2 regions of the Variovorax sp. J31P179 genome follow, and region 2 is predicted to be linked to the other one. Evidence: predicted binding sites of a transcription regulator. Region 2 holds the regulator's gene; the other holds the start of a gene.
The links. Region 2 encodes FNR, which switches genes on or off when oxygen is low (the NO sensors DNR and NnrR bind a similar motif). Its sites were predicted from a motif close to TTGATNNNNATCAA; they were not measured.

Region 1: QTI17_RS13255 (phenylacetic acid degradation protein PaaY) is a predicted target of FNR. The motif match lies at 4,161-4,174, and genes of this name have one in related genera.

What each region holds. Positions count from the first base shown of each region.
Region 1 covers NZ_JASZYL010000004.1:460,284-465,941, reverse strand. The annotation lists gene paaC (1,2-phenylacetyl-CoA epoxidase subunit PaaC) at 1-56, opposite strand, end outside; gene paaB (1,2-phenylacetyl-CoA epoxidase subunit PaaB) at 67-372, opposite strand; gene paaA (1,2-phenylacetyl-CoA epoxidase subunit PaaA) at 400-1,413, opposite strand; gene paaK (phenylacetate--CoA ligase PaaK) at 1,438-2,757, opposite strand; gene paaI (hydroxyphenylacetyl-CoA thioesterase PaaI) at 2,793-3,239, opposite strand; gene QTI17_RS13260 (enoyl-CoA hydratase-related protein) at 3,257-4,057, opposite strand; gene QTI17_RS13255 (phenylacetic acid degradation protein PaaY) at 4,232-4,834, shown strand; gene QTI17_RS13250 (succinylglutamate desuccinylase/aspartoacylase family protein) at 4,812-5,658, opposite strand, start outside.
Region 2 covers NZ_JASZYL010000004.1:20,664-26,321, reverse strand. The annotation lists gene ccoP (cytochrome-c oxidase, cbb3-type subunit III) at 1-793, shown strand, start outside; gene ccoG (cytochrome c oxidase accessory protein CcoG) at 828-2,264, shown strand; gene QTI17_RS11200 (FixH family protein) at 2,290-2,574, shown strand; gene QTI17_RS11195 (hypothetical protein) at 2,577-2,822, shown strand; gene fnr (fumarate/nitrate reduction transcriptional regulator Fnr) at 2,803-3,519, opposite strand; gene hemN (oxygen-independent coproporphyrinogen III oxidase) at 3,644-5,059, shown strand; gene QTI17_RS11180 (sulfite exporter TauE/SafE family protein) at 5,079-5,658, shown strand, end outside.

The DNA of each region.
Region 1 (5,658 bases), 440 kb from region 2:
AGGCGCAGCAGGTACTGCACGGCGGGCGTGGATTCGATGGCGATGGAAGCTTGCATGGTCAGGCGCTCACATGTGGTCCACGGAACCCGGCAGCTTGTAGAAGGTCGGGTGGCGGTAGACCTTGTCTTCCATCGGGTCGAAGTACATGTCCTTGTCGGCCGGGTCGCTGGCGACGATCTGGTCGGAGCGCACCACCCAGACGCTGGTGCCTTCCTGGCGGCGGGTGTAGACATCGCGCGCCATCTGGATCGCCATCTTGGGGTCGGCCGCGTGCAGGCTGCCGCAATGCTTGTGGTCGAGGCCCGAGCGGCTGCGCACGAAGACCTCCCAGAGGGGCCATTCGGCGGCGGAGGCGGGGGTGGGGTTCGTCATGTCGTCTTTTCCTTGCAGATGGGGCGCTCAGGCCGCCAGTGAGGTGGGTTCGGCGCGCTTGGCGGCATGGGCGAGCGCGGCCTCGCGCACCCAGGCGCCGTCTTCCCAGGCCTTGACCCGGGCGCCCAGGCGCTCGCGGTTGCAGGGGCCGTCGCCGCCGATCACGCGCCAGAACTCGCTCCAGTCGATCGGGCCATGGTCGTGGTGCTGGCGCTCCTCGTTCCACTTCAGGTCGGGGTCGGGCAGGGTCACGCCGAGCACCTTGGCCTGCTCGACCGCGGCGTCGATGAACTTGGCACGCAGGTCGTCGTTGGTGAAGCGCTTGATGCCCCAGCGCATCGACTGCGCCGAGTTGGGCGACTGGTCGTCCGGCGGGCCGAACATCATGATCGACGGCCACCACCAGCGGTCGACCGCGTCCTGCACCATCGCCTTCTGCGCCTCGGTGCCGTTCTGCATCATCGTCAGCAGCGCCTCGAAGCCCTGGCGCTGGTGGAAGCTCTCCTCGCGGCAGATGCGGATCATGGCGCGCGCATAGGGCGCGTAGGAGCAGCGGCAGATCGGCACCTGGTTCATGATCGCGGCGCCGTCGACCAGCCAGCCGATGGTGCCCATGTCGGCCCAGGTCAGGGTCGGGTAGTTGAAGATCGAGCTGTACTTGGCGCGGCCGCTGTGCAGCGCGTCGACCATCTGGTCGCGCGAGGTGCCCAGGGTCTCGGCGGCCGAGTAGAGGTAGAGCCCGTGGCCGGCCTCGTCCTGCACCTTGGCCAGCAGGATCGCCTTGCGCTTGAGGGTCGGCGCGCGCGTGATCCAGTTGCCTTCGGGCAGCATGCCGACGATCTCGGAGTGCGCGTGCTGGCTGATCTGCCGCACCAGCGTCTTGCGGTAGTGCTCGGGCATCCAGTCCTTGGCTTCGATGAAGCCGCCTTCGTCGATGCGGGCGTCGAAGCGCTGCTCGAGCTGCATCTCTTCGGCGGAGCGGATCGGCTTCTTGGCGTCGCCGGGCTCCTTGCCCATCGTATCCATCGCTTGGGTGTACATGGTGATCCTTTCAGGCGCGGGGCCTTATTTCGGTCGCTGGTCGACGACGCGCCGGGCCTTGCCGGTCAGCGTGCGTTCGATGGTGTCGGGGGTGAGCACGTTGACCGTGGTCGAGATGCCCACCAGGGTCTTGATGCGCTGCTGCAGCCATTGCGTGATCTCGCGCAGCTCGGCGGCATCGGTGCCCGCCGCGGCCTGCGGCTGCAGCTCGCACTGCACCACGACCGTGTCGAGCAGGCCGTCGCGCGCCACGTTGATCTGGTACTGGCCCGAGAGCTTGGCGTGCTGCAGCACGATCTCCTCGATCTGGGTCGGGAACACGTTGACGCCGCGGATGATCAGCATGTCGTCGGAGCGGCCGACGATCTTGCCCATGCGGCGGAAGCTGCGCGAGGTCGGCGCCAGCAGGCGCGTGAGGTCGCGCGTGCGGTAGCGGATGATCGGCAGCGCCTCCTTGGTGAGCGAGGTGAAGACCAGCTCGCCCTCCGAGCCGTCGGGCAGCACTTCGCCGGTCTCGGGGTCGACGATCTCGGGGTAGAAGTGGTCTTCCCAGACCACCGGACCGTCCTTGCTCTCGATGCATTCGCTGGCGACACCCGGGCCCATGACCTCCGACAGGCCGTAGATGTCGACCGCATCGATGCCGGCCTTGCCTTCGATCTCGCGCCGCATGGCCTCGGTCCAGGGCTCGGCACCGAAGATGCCGACCTTGAGCGAACTCTCGCGCGGGTCCAGCCCCTGGCGCACGAACTCCTCGATGATCACCTGCATGTAGCTCGGCGTGACCATGATCAGGTCGGGCCGGAAATCGCGGATCAGCTGCACCTGCTTCTCGGTCTGGCCGCCCGACATCGGGATCACGGTGCAGCCCGCGCGCTCGGCGCCGTAGTGGGCCCCGAGGCCGCCGGTGAACAGTCCGTAGCCATAGGCCACGTGGATGATGTCGCCACGGCGCCCGCCCGCGGCGCGGATCGAGCGCGCCACCAGGTCGGCCCAGCGGTCGATGTCGCCCTGCGTGTAGCCGACCACGGTCGGCTTGCCGGTGGTGCCCGACGAGGCATGGATGCGCGCCACCTGCTCGCGCGGCACCGCGAACATGCCGAAGGGGTAGTTGTCGCGCAGGTCCTTCTTGGCCGTGAACGGAAACTTCGCGAGGTCGCTCAGCTGCTTCAGGTCGGACGGATGAACGCCCTTGGCATCGAAGGCCTGGCGGTAGTGCGGCACGTTGTCGTAGGCGTGCTGCAGGGTCCAGCGCAGGCGCTGGAGCTGCAGCGCCTGGATCTCGTCGCGGCTGGCGGTCTCGATGGCGTCGAGGTCGCCGGGCTGGGGTTGCTTGACGGGCATGTGGTGTCTCCTCTGGCGGTTCGGTCGGCGGCGTGTCAGTCAGCGACCGCCGGCTTGCCCTTGATGGTGTAGGAGCGGCCGCGGAACATCGCGATGCGCTCGCCGTGCTGGTTGGTGATCTCGCTGTCGTAGACGCCGGTGCGGCCGGCCTTCGACAGCTCGAAGCTGCGGGCCGTGAGCACGTCGCCCTCGCGCGCCGGCGCCACCAGGTCGATCGAGAAGCCCGAAGCCACCGTCAGTTCGTTGTACGAGTTGCAGGCGTAGGCAAAGGCGGTGTCGGCCAGCGCCGCCAGGAAGCCGCCGTGGCAGGTGGCGTGGCCGTTGAGCATGTGGCCCTGCACCGTCATCGTGACCGTGGCCTGGCCCGGCGCGACCTCGGTCACGTCGATGCCCAGGCCGCGCACGGCGGGATCGTTGGCGTACATGCGCTCGCGGACCCGTTCGGCGGTCTGCTGGGGGGTGCGGTCGGAGGTGTCGGGCATGTCTGTGGGGCTTGCGTTCATCGGTCGGTGAAGACGGGGGCGCGCTTGGCGCCGAAGGCGGCCACGCCCTCGAGGTAGTCGTGGGCGCTGCCAAGCTGCGACTGCAGCGCGGCTTCCATGTCGAGCGCCTGGTCGAGCGTGAGCGCCTGCGCGCCGTCGATCGCGGCGCGGGTCGCGGCCAGCGCCTTCGCGGGCATCGCGGCCAGCCGCTGGGCGAGCTTGGCGCATTCGTCGGCCAGGGCTGCGTCGTCGACGCATTTCCAGATCAGGCCGATGCGCTCGGCCTCGGCCGCGGGCAGCTTGTCGCCCAGCATCGCCAGGCCCAGCGCACGGGCGCGGCCGACGATGCGCGGCAGCAGCCAAGTGCCGCCGGTGTCGGGCACCAGCCCGATCTTGGCGAAAGCCTGGATGAAGCTGGCCGACTGCCCGGCCAGCACGAAGTCGCAGTTCAGCGCCAGGTTGGCGCCCGCGCCTGCCGCCACGCCGTTGACCGCGGCGATCACCGGCACCGGCATCGATTTGAGGCGCTGCACCAGCGGCTTGTAGAGCGTGTTGATCGCCACCGCGAGGTCCTTGGGCGGCTCGCCCGGCGCTGCGGGCGCGACCATCGGGTCGGCCAGGTCCTGGCCGGCACAGAAGCCGCGGCCGGCGCCGGTCAGCACCACGCAGCGCACTTCGGGGTTGGCGGCAGCGGCGTCGAGCCCCGCGCGCAGTGCCTGGTGCATGCCTTCGGTGAAGCTGTTGAGGGCGGCGGGCCGGTTCAAGGTCAGCGTCAGGACCGGACCCTGCTGGGTCGCGAGGACGAGGGAGTCGGACAAGCTGTGTCTCCTGTCTGGGTTCTTGGCGTGGGGCTGGGGGTCTTGACCGGTCTCAAAAGTATCGTTGACCGACCGGTCGGTTAATCATAGGATCGGAAAAAGATTGACGCAAGTCAAAAGTGCCAAGGGATAACCCTTAGGGCCTGTCCCTCATTCAAACAACGGAGATTCGCGATGCCTTGTTATTCCATCGAAGGCGTGGTGCCGGTCATCGACCCGAGCGCCTACGTGCACCCCACCGCGGTCCTGATCGGCGACGTGATCGTCGGCCCCGACTGCTATGTCGGGCCCTGCGCCGTGCTGCGCGGCGATTTCGGCCGCATCGTCCTGGAGCGCGGCTCGAACGTGCAGGACACCTGCGTGGTCCACGGCTTCCCGGCGCACGACACGGTGGTCGAGGAAAACGGCCACATCGGCCACGGCGCGGTGCTGCACAGCTGCATCGTGCGGCGCGATGCGCTGGTGGGCATGAACGCGGTGGTGATGGACGAGGCGGAGATCGGCGAGGCCTCGATCGTCGCCGCCTGCGCCTTCGTGCCGGCCGGCCGCAAGATCCCGCCGCGCTCGCTGGCCGCCGGCATGCCGGCCAAGGTGATGCGCGCCCTCAGCGACCAGGAAGTGGCCTGGAAGCTCGAAGGCACCCGCACCTACCAGGCGCTGACCTTGCGCAGCCTGGCCAGCATGCAGGAAGTGGCGGCCCTGACCGCGGTCGAGCCCGAGCGGCCGCGCGTGGCGGCGCCGGACGTCAAGCCGCTCATCGCGACGAAGCGCGGCTGAGGGCTGGCGCGGGCCGGGTCAGGTCGCGGTCGCTCTCGACCGCGAAATAGAACCACTCGGTCCCCGGCAAGGCCTCGGCATTCGGGAACACGATGAACCCGTCGCGTTCGGCGTGCAGCATGCTGCCGTCCTCGCGCACGCCGATCGGCTCGCCCCGCGCCACGGGGTCGAAGGTGGCCCACTCGCGGACGAACTGGTCTTCGGCGTGCAGCCGGTCGACCACGCTGACCAGCCGCAGCAGCGAAGGCGCCCGCGGAGGCGCCGCCGCCGGGTCGGGCTCGATCATGCCCAGCAGCCGCAAGGTCGAAAGGATCGCCCGCCGGGCCACGTCGGGCGCCGCCGGGTCCTGGTGCTGGCCGCATTCGAGCGTCACGCCGTAGCCGCCGCGGCTGCGCATGTATTCGTTGGTGCCCCAGCCGAAGGCCAGCGCCGCCTCGTCGGCGGCCTGCCCGCGCTGCGCCAGCCCGGCCGCATAGATGTCGAGCCAGCCCTCGACCACCCGGGGCGTGCCGAGGTGCAGCGCCAGCTGCCCTTCCTCGAAGGCGCGCGCGAACGGCTCGAGCGGCCCTTGGTTGTCGCGCGGCCCGATCATTGCGAAGGCCTCGCCCTCGCTCTGGAACGAATGCAGGTCGAGCAGCACTTCGTGGCGATCGAGCAGCGGGCACAGCAGGTCGGTGATGCGGGCCTCGTAGTCGGCCGGCTCGGCGCCTGGCGCGGTCGGGCGGAACAGCCGGTTGAGATTGCGCTCGCCCTCGCGCCGGAGCAGCCGCCGCGCCAGCGGATTGGCGACCGGCACCAGGGTCAGCTGGCCGCGCAGAAGCTGG
Region 2 (5,658 bases):
CGGCCATGTCTGGGACGAGGACCTGCGCGAGATGAACAACCCGATGCCGCGCTGGTGGATGGGCCTGTTCGTGCTGACCATCGTGTTCGGCATCGGCTACCTGGTGGTGTTCCCAGGGCTGGGCAGCTACCGCGGCACCCTGGCCTGGAGCACCCAGGGCGAGTACGAGAAGGCGGTGGAGAAGGCCAACGCCGAGCTGGCCCCGGTGTACGCCGCCTACACCGCGCAGCCGGTCGAGAAGCTCGCCTCCGACGCCGGCGCCATGGCCGTCGGCGAGCGCTTGTTCCTGAACAACTGCGCCCAGTGTCACGGCTCGGATGCGCGCGGCAGCAAGGGCTTCCCGAACCTCACCGATGGCGACTGGCTGCATGGCGGCACGCCCGAGAAGATCCACGAGACCATCGCGCTCGGCCGCATCGGCACGATGCCGCCGATGGCCGAGGCGGTCGGATCGGCCGAGGACGTCAAGAACCTCGCCAACTACGTGCTGAGCCTGTCTGACAGCCCGCACGATTCGGTGCGCGCCGGACTCGGCAAGAGCAAGTTCACGGCGTGCGCGGCCTGCCACGGCATCGGCGGCGTCGGCAACCCGGCGGTGGGCGCGCCGAACCTGGCCGACAAGATCTGGCTGCACGGCTATGGTCAGGAAGCGATCATCGCGATGATCAACGGCGGCAAGACCAACCAGATGCCGGCGCAGCAGGGCCGCCTGACCGAGGCGCAGATCCACGTGCTGACCGCCTATGTCTGGGGCCTGTCGAACAACAAGGCGGCCACCGTCGCGGGGCAATGAGGCTGCCGCCCGAGTCTTGTCCATGAGCGTTTCCATGACCGAGCAGACGACGCCACAGAAGCCGCGCACCGTGATCCCGATCGCGGCGGCCGAGGAGGACGTCGGGCTCTACGCGGCCCACAAGAAGATCTATCCGCGCAGCGTCAGCGGCTATTTCGCCCGCTGGCGCTGGGCCCTGGTGTTCGCGACGCAGGGGGTCTTCTGCGGCCTGCCCTGGCTCGAGTGGGGCCAGCGCCAGGCGGTGCTGTTCGACCTCGGCGCGCGGCGCTTCTTCCTGTTCGGGCTGGTGCTCTATCCGCAGGACCTGATCTACCTGACCGGGCTGCTGGTGGTCTCGGCGCTGTCGCTGTTCCTGTTCACTGCCGTGGCGGGGCGCCTGTGGTGCGGCTACGCCTGCCCGCAGACGGTCTACACCGAGATTTTCATGTGGGTCGAGGAGAAGATCGAGGGCAGCCGCATCGCGCGCATGCGGCTCGACAGCGGCGATTTCTCGGCCGAGAAGCTGGTCAAGAAGTGGTTCAAGCACGTGGTCTGGATATCGATCGGCCTGTGGACCGGCTTCACCTTCGTCGGCTACTTCACGCCGATCCGCGAACTGGCCATGGAATTCCTGCAGACCCGGATGGGCTCCTGGGAAGTCTTCTGGGTGCTGTTCTACGGCTTCGCCACCTACGGCAACGCTGGCTTCATGCGCGAGCAGGTGTGCAAGTACATGTGCCCCTATGCGCGCTTCCAGAGCGCGATGTTCGACCGCGACACGCTCATCGTGAGCTACGACACGGCACGCGGCGAACCGCGTGGCGTGCCGGCCAAGGGTCGGGCGGCCGCTGCCGCATCGGAGTTCGGCCATTGCATCGACTGCAAGCTGTGCGTCCAGGTCTGCCCGACCGGCATCGACATCCGCCAGGGGCTGCAGTACGAATGCATCGGCTGCGGCCTGTGCGTCGATGCCTGCAACATCGTGATGGACAAGATGTCGACCCCGCGCGGCCTGATCCGCTACGCCACGCAGAACAGCATGGCCGGGCGCTGGACGCCGCGCCAGGTGCTGCGCCGCGTTCTGCGGCCGCGGGTGCTGGTCTACACCGCGGTGCTCGGCGCGCTGTGCATCGGCCTGCTGGCGAGCCTGGTGACGCGCACGCCGCTGAAGGTCGACGTGGTGCGCGACCGCGCCTCGCTGGCCCGCATCGTCGACGGCGGCCAGCTCGAGAACGTCTACCGCCTTCAGATCATGAACGCCACCGAGCAGGTGCAGCGCTACCGGATCGAAGCCAGCGGCCTCGAGGGTCTGCACGTGTCCTCGGAGCCGGTGGTCGAGGTCGCGCCGGCGCAGTCGCGCTGGGTGGCGGTGCGGCTGCAGCTGCCCTACGGTGCGGCGACGGCCGGTTCCCACAAGGTGTATTTCGACGTTCGAGCGGAGGGCGGCCAGGGCAGCGTGTCCGAGAAGGCCGTGTTCCTGGTCCCGCGATGAAATCCAGGCCCCAAGGAGGCAGAAGATGACCGACAAGAGCAGCCATGACGAAGCGACGCGTCCCTGTCCACCCTGGTGGCGCTTCGGGCTGGTGTGGATGGTGATCGGCGGGCCGGGCCTGGTGGTGATCGCGAGTTTCGCCACCTTGTGGCTGGCCCTGCGCACGCCCGACCCGGTGGTCGACGAGGACTACTACCGCAAGGGCGTGGAGATCAACCGCACGCTGGCCGACAAGAAGCTCATGCCGGCGGTGGCCGGGCGCAACCACGCGGCCACCCCGAGCGCCGACGTGCCGTCGCCGAGGCGCTGAACATGCAGGCGCAACGCTGGATGTGGATACTCTGGCCGGCATTCCTGCTGGCCTGCGCGCTCGAGGTGCTGGTGTTCGCACTGGTCGATCCGGGCGACCTCAACTGGCGCGGCGAGGCGTTGGGCGCCTCTCGCCAGGCGGTCTACACGGCCGGGTTCTTTGCCTTCTGGCTGCTGGCCACGGCGGCGGGCGCCTTGACGCTGCTGCTGGCCCGGCCGGCGGCCGAGCTCAACAGCCCGGCGGATTGACGATGCGGCGCAGCGCCTCGGGATCGAGGATGCGCACGTTGCGCTGCTCGACCTCGACCATGCCGTCGGCCGCGAACTTCGACATCGTCCGGCTCACGGTCTCGAGCTTGAGGCCGAGGTAGCTGCCGATTTCCTCGCGCGTCATGCGCAGCACCAGCTCGGAGCGCGAGAAGCCGCGCGCATGCAGCCGCTGCACCAGGTTCAGCAGGAAGGCCGCCAGCCGCTCCTCGGCCCGCATGCTGCCGAGCAGCAGCATCACGCCATGCTCGCGGACGATCTCGCGGCTCATGATCTGGTGCACGTGGCGCTGCAGCGCCGTCACCTCGCGCGACAGTTCCTCGATGCGCTCGAAGGGCATCACGCAGACCTCGGAGTCTTCGAGGGCGACGGCGTCGCAGGTGTGCTGGTCGTTGACGATGCCGTCGAGGCCGATGATCTCGCCGGCCATCTGGAAGCCCGTGACCTGGTCGCGCCCGTCCTCGCTGGTGACCCGGGTCTTGAAGACCCCGGTGCGGATCGCATAGAGCGAGGTGAAGGGCTCGCCATTGCGAAACAGCGTCTCGCGCCGCTTGATCTTGCGCCGCGTGGCGACCAGGTCGTCGAGGCGCTGCAGCTCCCCGGGCGCCAGTCCGACCGGCATGCACAGCTCGCGCAGGTTGCAGTTGGAACAGGCGACCTTGATATTTTCGGGCTTCATTGATGCAGTCGGGGTCATGCGGGGATTGTCCGTGGGGGGGTGGGCCGGATGCTTGATGCAGGTCAAGGTTTGCGGATCGCGACGGCGGCATAGTGACACACCGAAGCCCATGCCTGCGTCCGCGATGCCTCCCGTCTCCGCTCCAGCCCTCACGCCGCCCATCGTGGTGCCCGCGCCGTCCGTGCTGCAGCGGTTCGACTGCGCCGGGCCGCGCTACACCTCCTACCCGACCGCGGACCGCTTCGTCGACGCCTTCACGGCCGAGGACTATGCCCAGACGCTCGAACAGCGCGGCAGCACCGGCGCCAGCGCGCGGGCGCTGTCGCTCTACGTGCATATCCCGTTCTGCGAATCGCTCTGCTACTACTGCGCCTGCAACAAGATCGTGACCCGCCACAAGAGCAAGGGGCGCGAGTACCTGGACTACCTGGCGCGCGAGATCGCTCTGCAGGTCGAGCGGCTCGGCCGCGGCGCCGTGGTCCGCCAGCTGCATCTCGGCGGCGGCACGCCGACCTTTCTCGACGATGCCGGCCTGCGGACGCTGATGGGCATGCTGCGCGAGGCCTTCACCTTGTCGCCGGACGGCGAGCATTCGATCGAGATCGACCCGCGCACCGTCGACCGCGAACGCCTGGTGACCCTGGCCGCGCTGGGCTTCAACCGGCTGAGCTTCGGCGTCCAGGATTTCGACCCCGACGTGCAGAAGGCGGTGCACCGGATCCAGCCGGCCGGGCAGGTGTTCGACCTGATGGCGACGGCCCGCGGGCTGGGCTTCGATTCGGTCAACGTCGACCTGATCTACGGGCTGCCGCGCCAGAGCGCGGCCTCCTTCGACCGCACGCTGGCCCAGGTCTGCGCGCTGCGGCCCGACCGCATCGCGCTCTATGCCTATGCCCACCTGCCCGAGCGCTTCAAGGCCCAGCGCCGCATCGCGACCGAGGCGTTGCCCGATGCGGCGGCCAAGGTCGAGATGCTGTCGCGCTCTATCGCCGCGTTCACCGAGGCCGGCTACGTCTACATCGGCATGGACCATTTCGCGCTGCCCGGCGACGCGCTGGCGGTGGCCAAGCGGCAGGGCCGGCTGCACCGCAACTTCCAGGGCTACAGCACCCAGCCGGACTGCGACCTGGTGGCGCTGGGCGTGTCGGCGATCGGCCGGGTCGGCGCCACCTACAGCCAGAACGCCAAGACGCTCGAGGAGTACTACGACCTGCTCGACCAGGGCCGGCTGCCGGTGGTGCGCGGCCTGGCGCTGACCCGCGACGACGTGCTGCGGCGCACCGTGATCATGGCGATCATGTGCCAGGGCCGGGTCGATTTCGAGACCATCGGCTCGGCCCACCTGGTCGATTTCGAGCGCTGCTTCGCGGCCGAGCTCGAAGCGCTGGCGCCGCTCGAGGCGCAGGGCCTGGTGGTGGTCGGCGATCGCCACCTCGAGGTCACGCCGCTGGGCTGGTTCTTCGTCCGCGCCATCGCCATGGTGTTCGACCGCTACCTGCAGGCTGACCGCAACCGCACGCGCTTCTCGCGCATCGTGTGATGAGCCCGCACGCTCCCCCATGCAGTCCGCCCTGCTCGCCACCGCATTCGTGATGGGGCTGGCCGGCGGGCCGCACTGCGTCGCGATGTGCGGCGCGGCCTGCGCCGGCGTGATCCGCATCGTGCGGGCACCGGCGGGCGGCGTCGCCGCGCTGCAGTCCCCGGGCCGCTCGCTGCCGGCGGGCGCCTTGTTCCACGTGGGCCGGGTGGCCGGCTATGCGGCCGCCGGGGCGGTGGCGGCCGCCGCTGCCCAGGGCCTGGCGCTGGCGGGCCAGCAGGTCGGCGCGCTGCGCCCGGCCTGGCTGCTGCTGCATGTGTTCGTGCTGGCGTGGGGCCTGCTGCTGGCCGCCTCGGGCCGGCAGCCCGCCTGGGCGCACCGCTTCGGGCGCTGGGCGTCGGCGCGGCTGCAGCCCATGACCCGCAGCCCCTTCGGCGTGCTGGCGGCCGGCGCGCTCTGGGTCGCGCTGCCCTGCGGCCTGCTGTACTCGGCGCTAATGCTGGCGGCCCTGGGCAACGGCGTGCTCGAAGGCGCGGCCGTCATGGCGCTGTTCGCGGCCGGCAGCGCGCTGTCGCTGCTGCTGGCGCCCTGGCTGTGGCAGC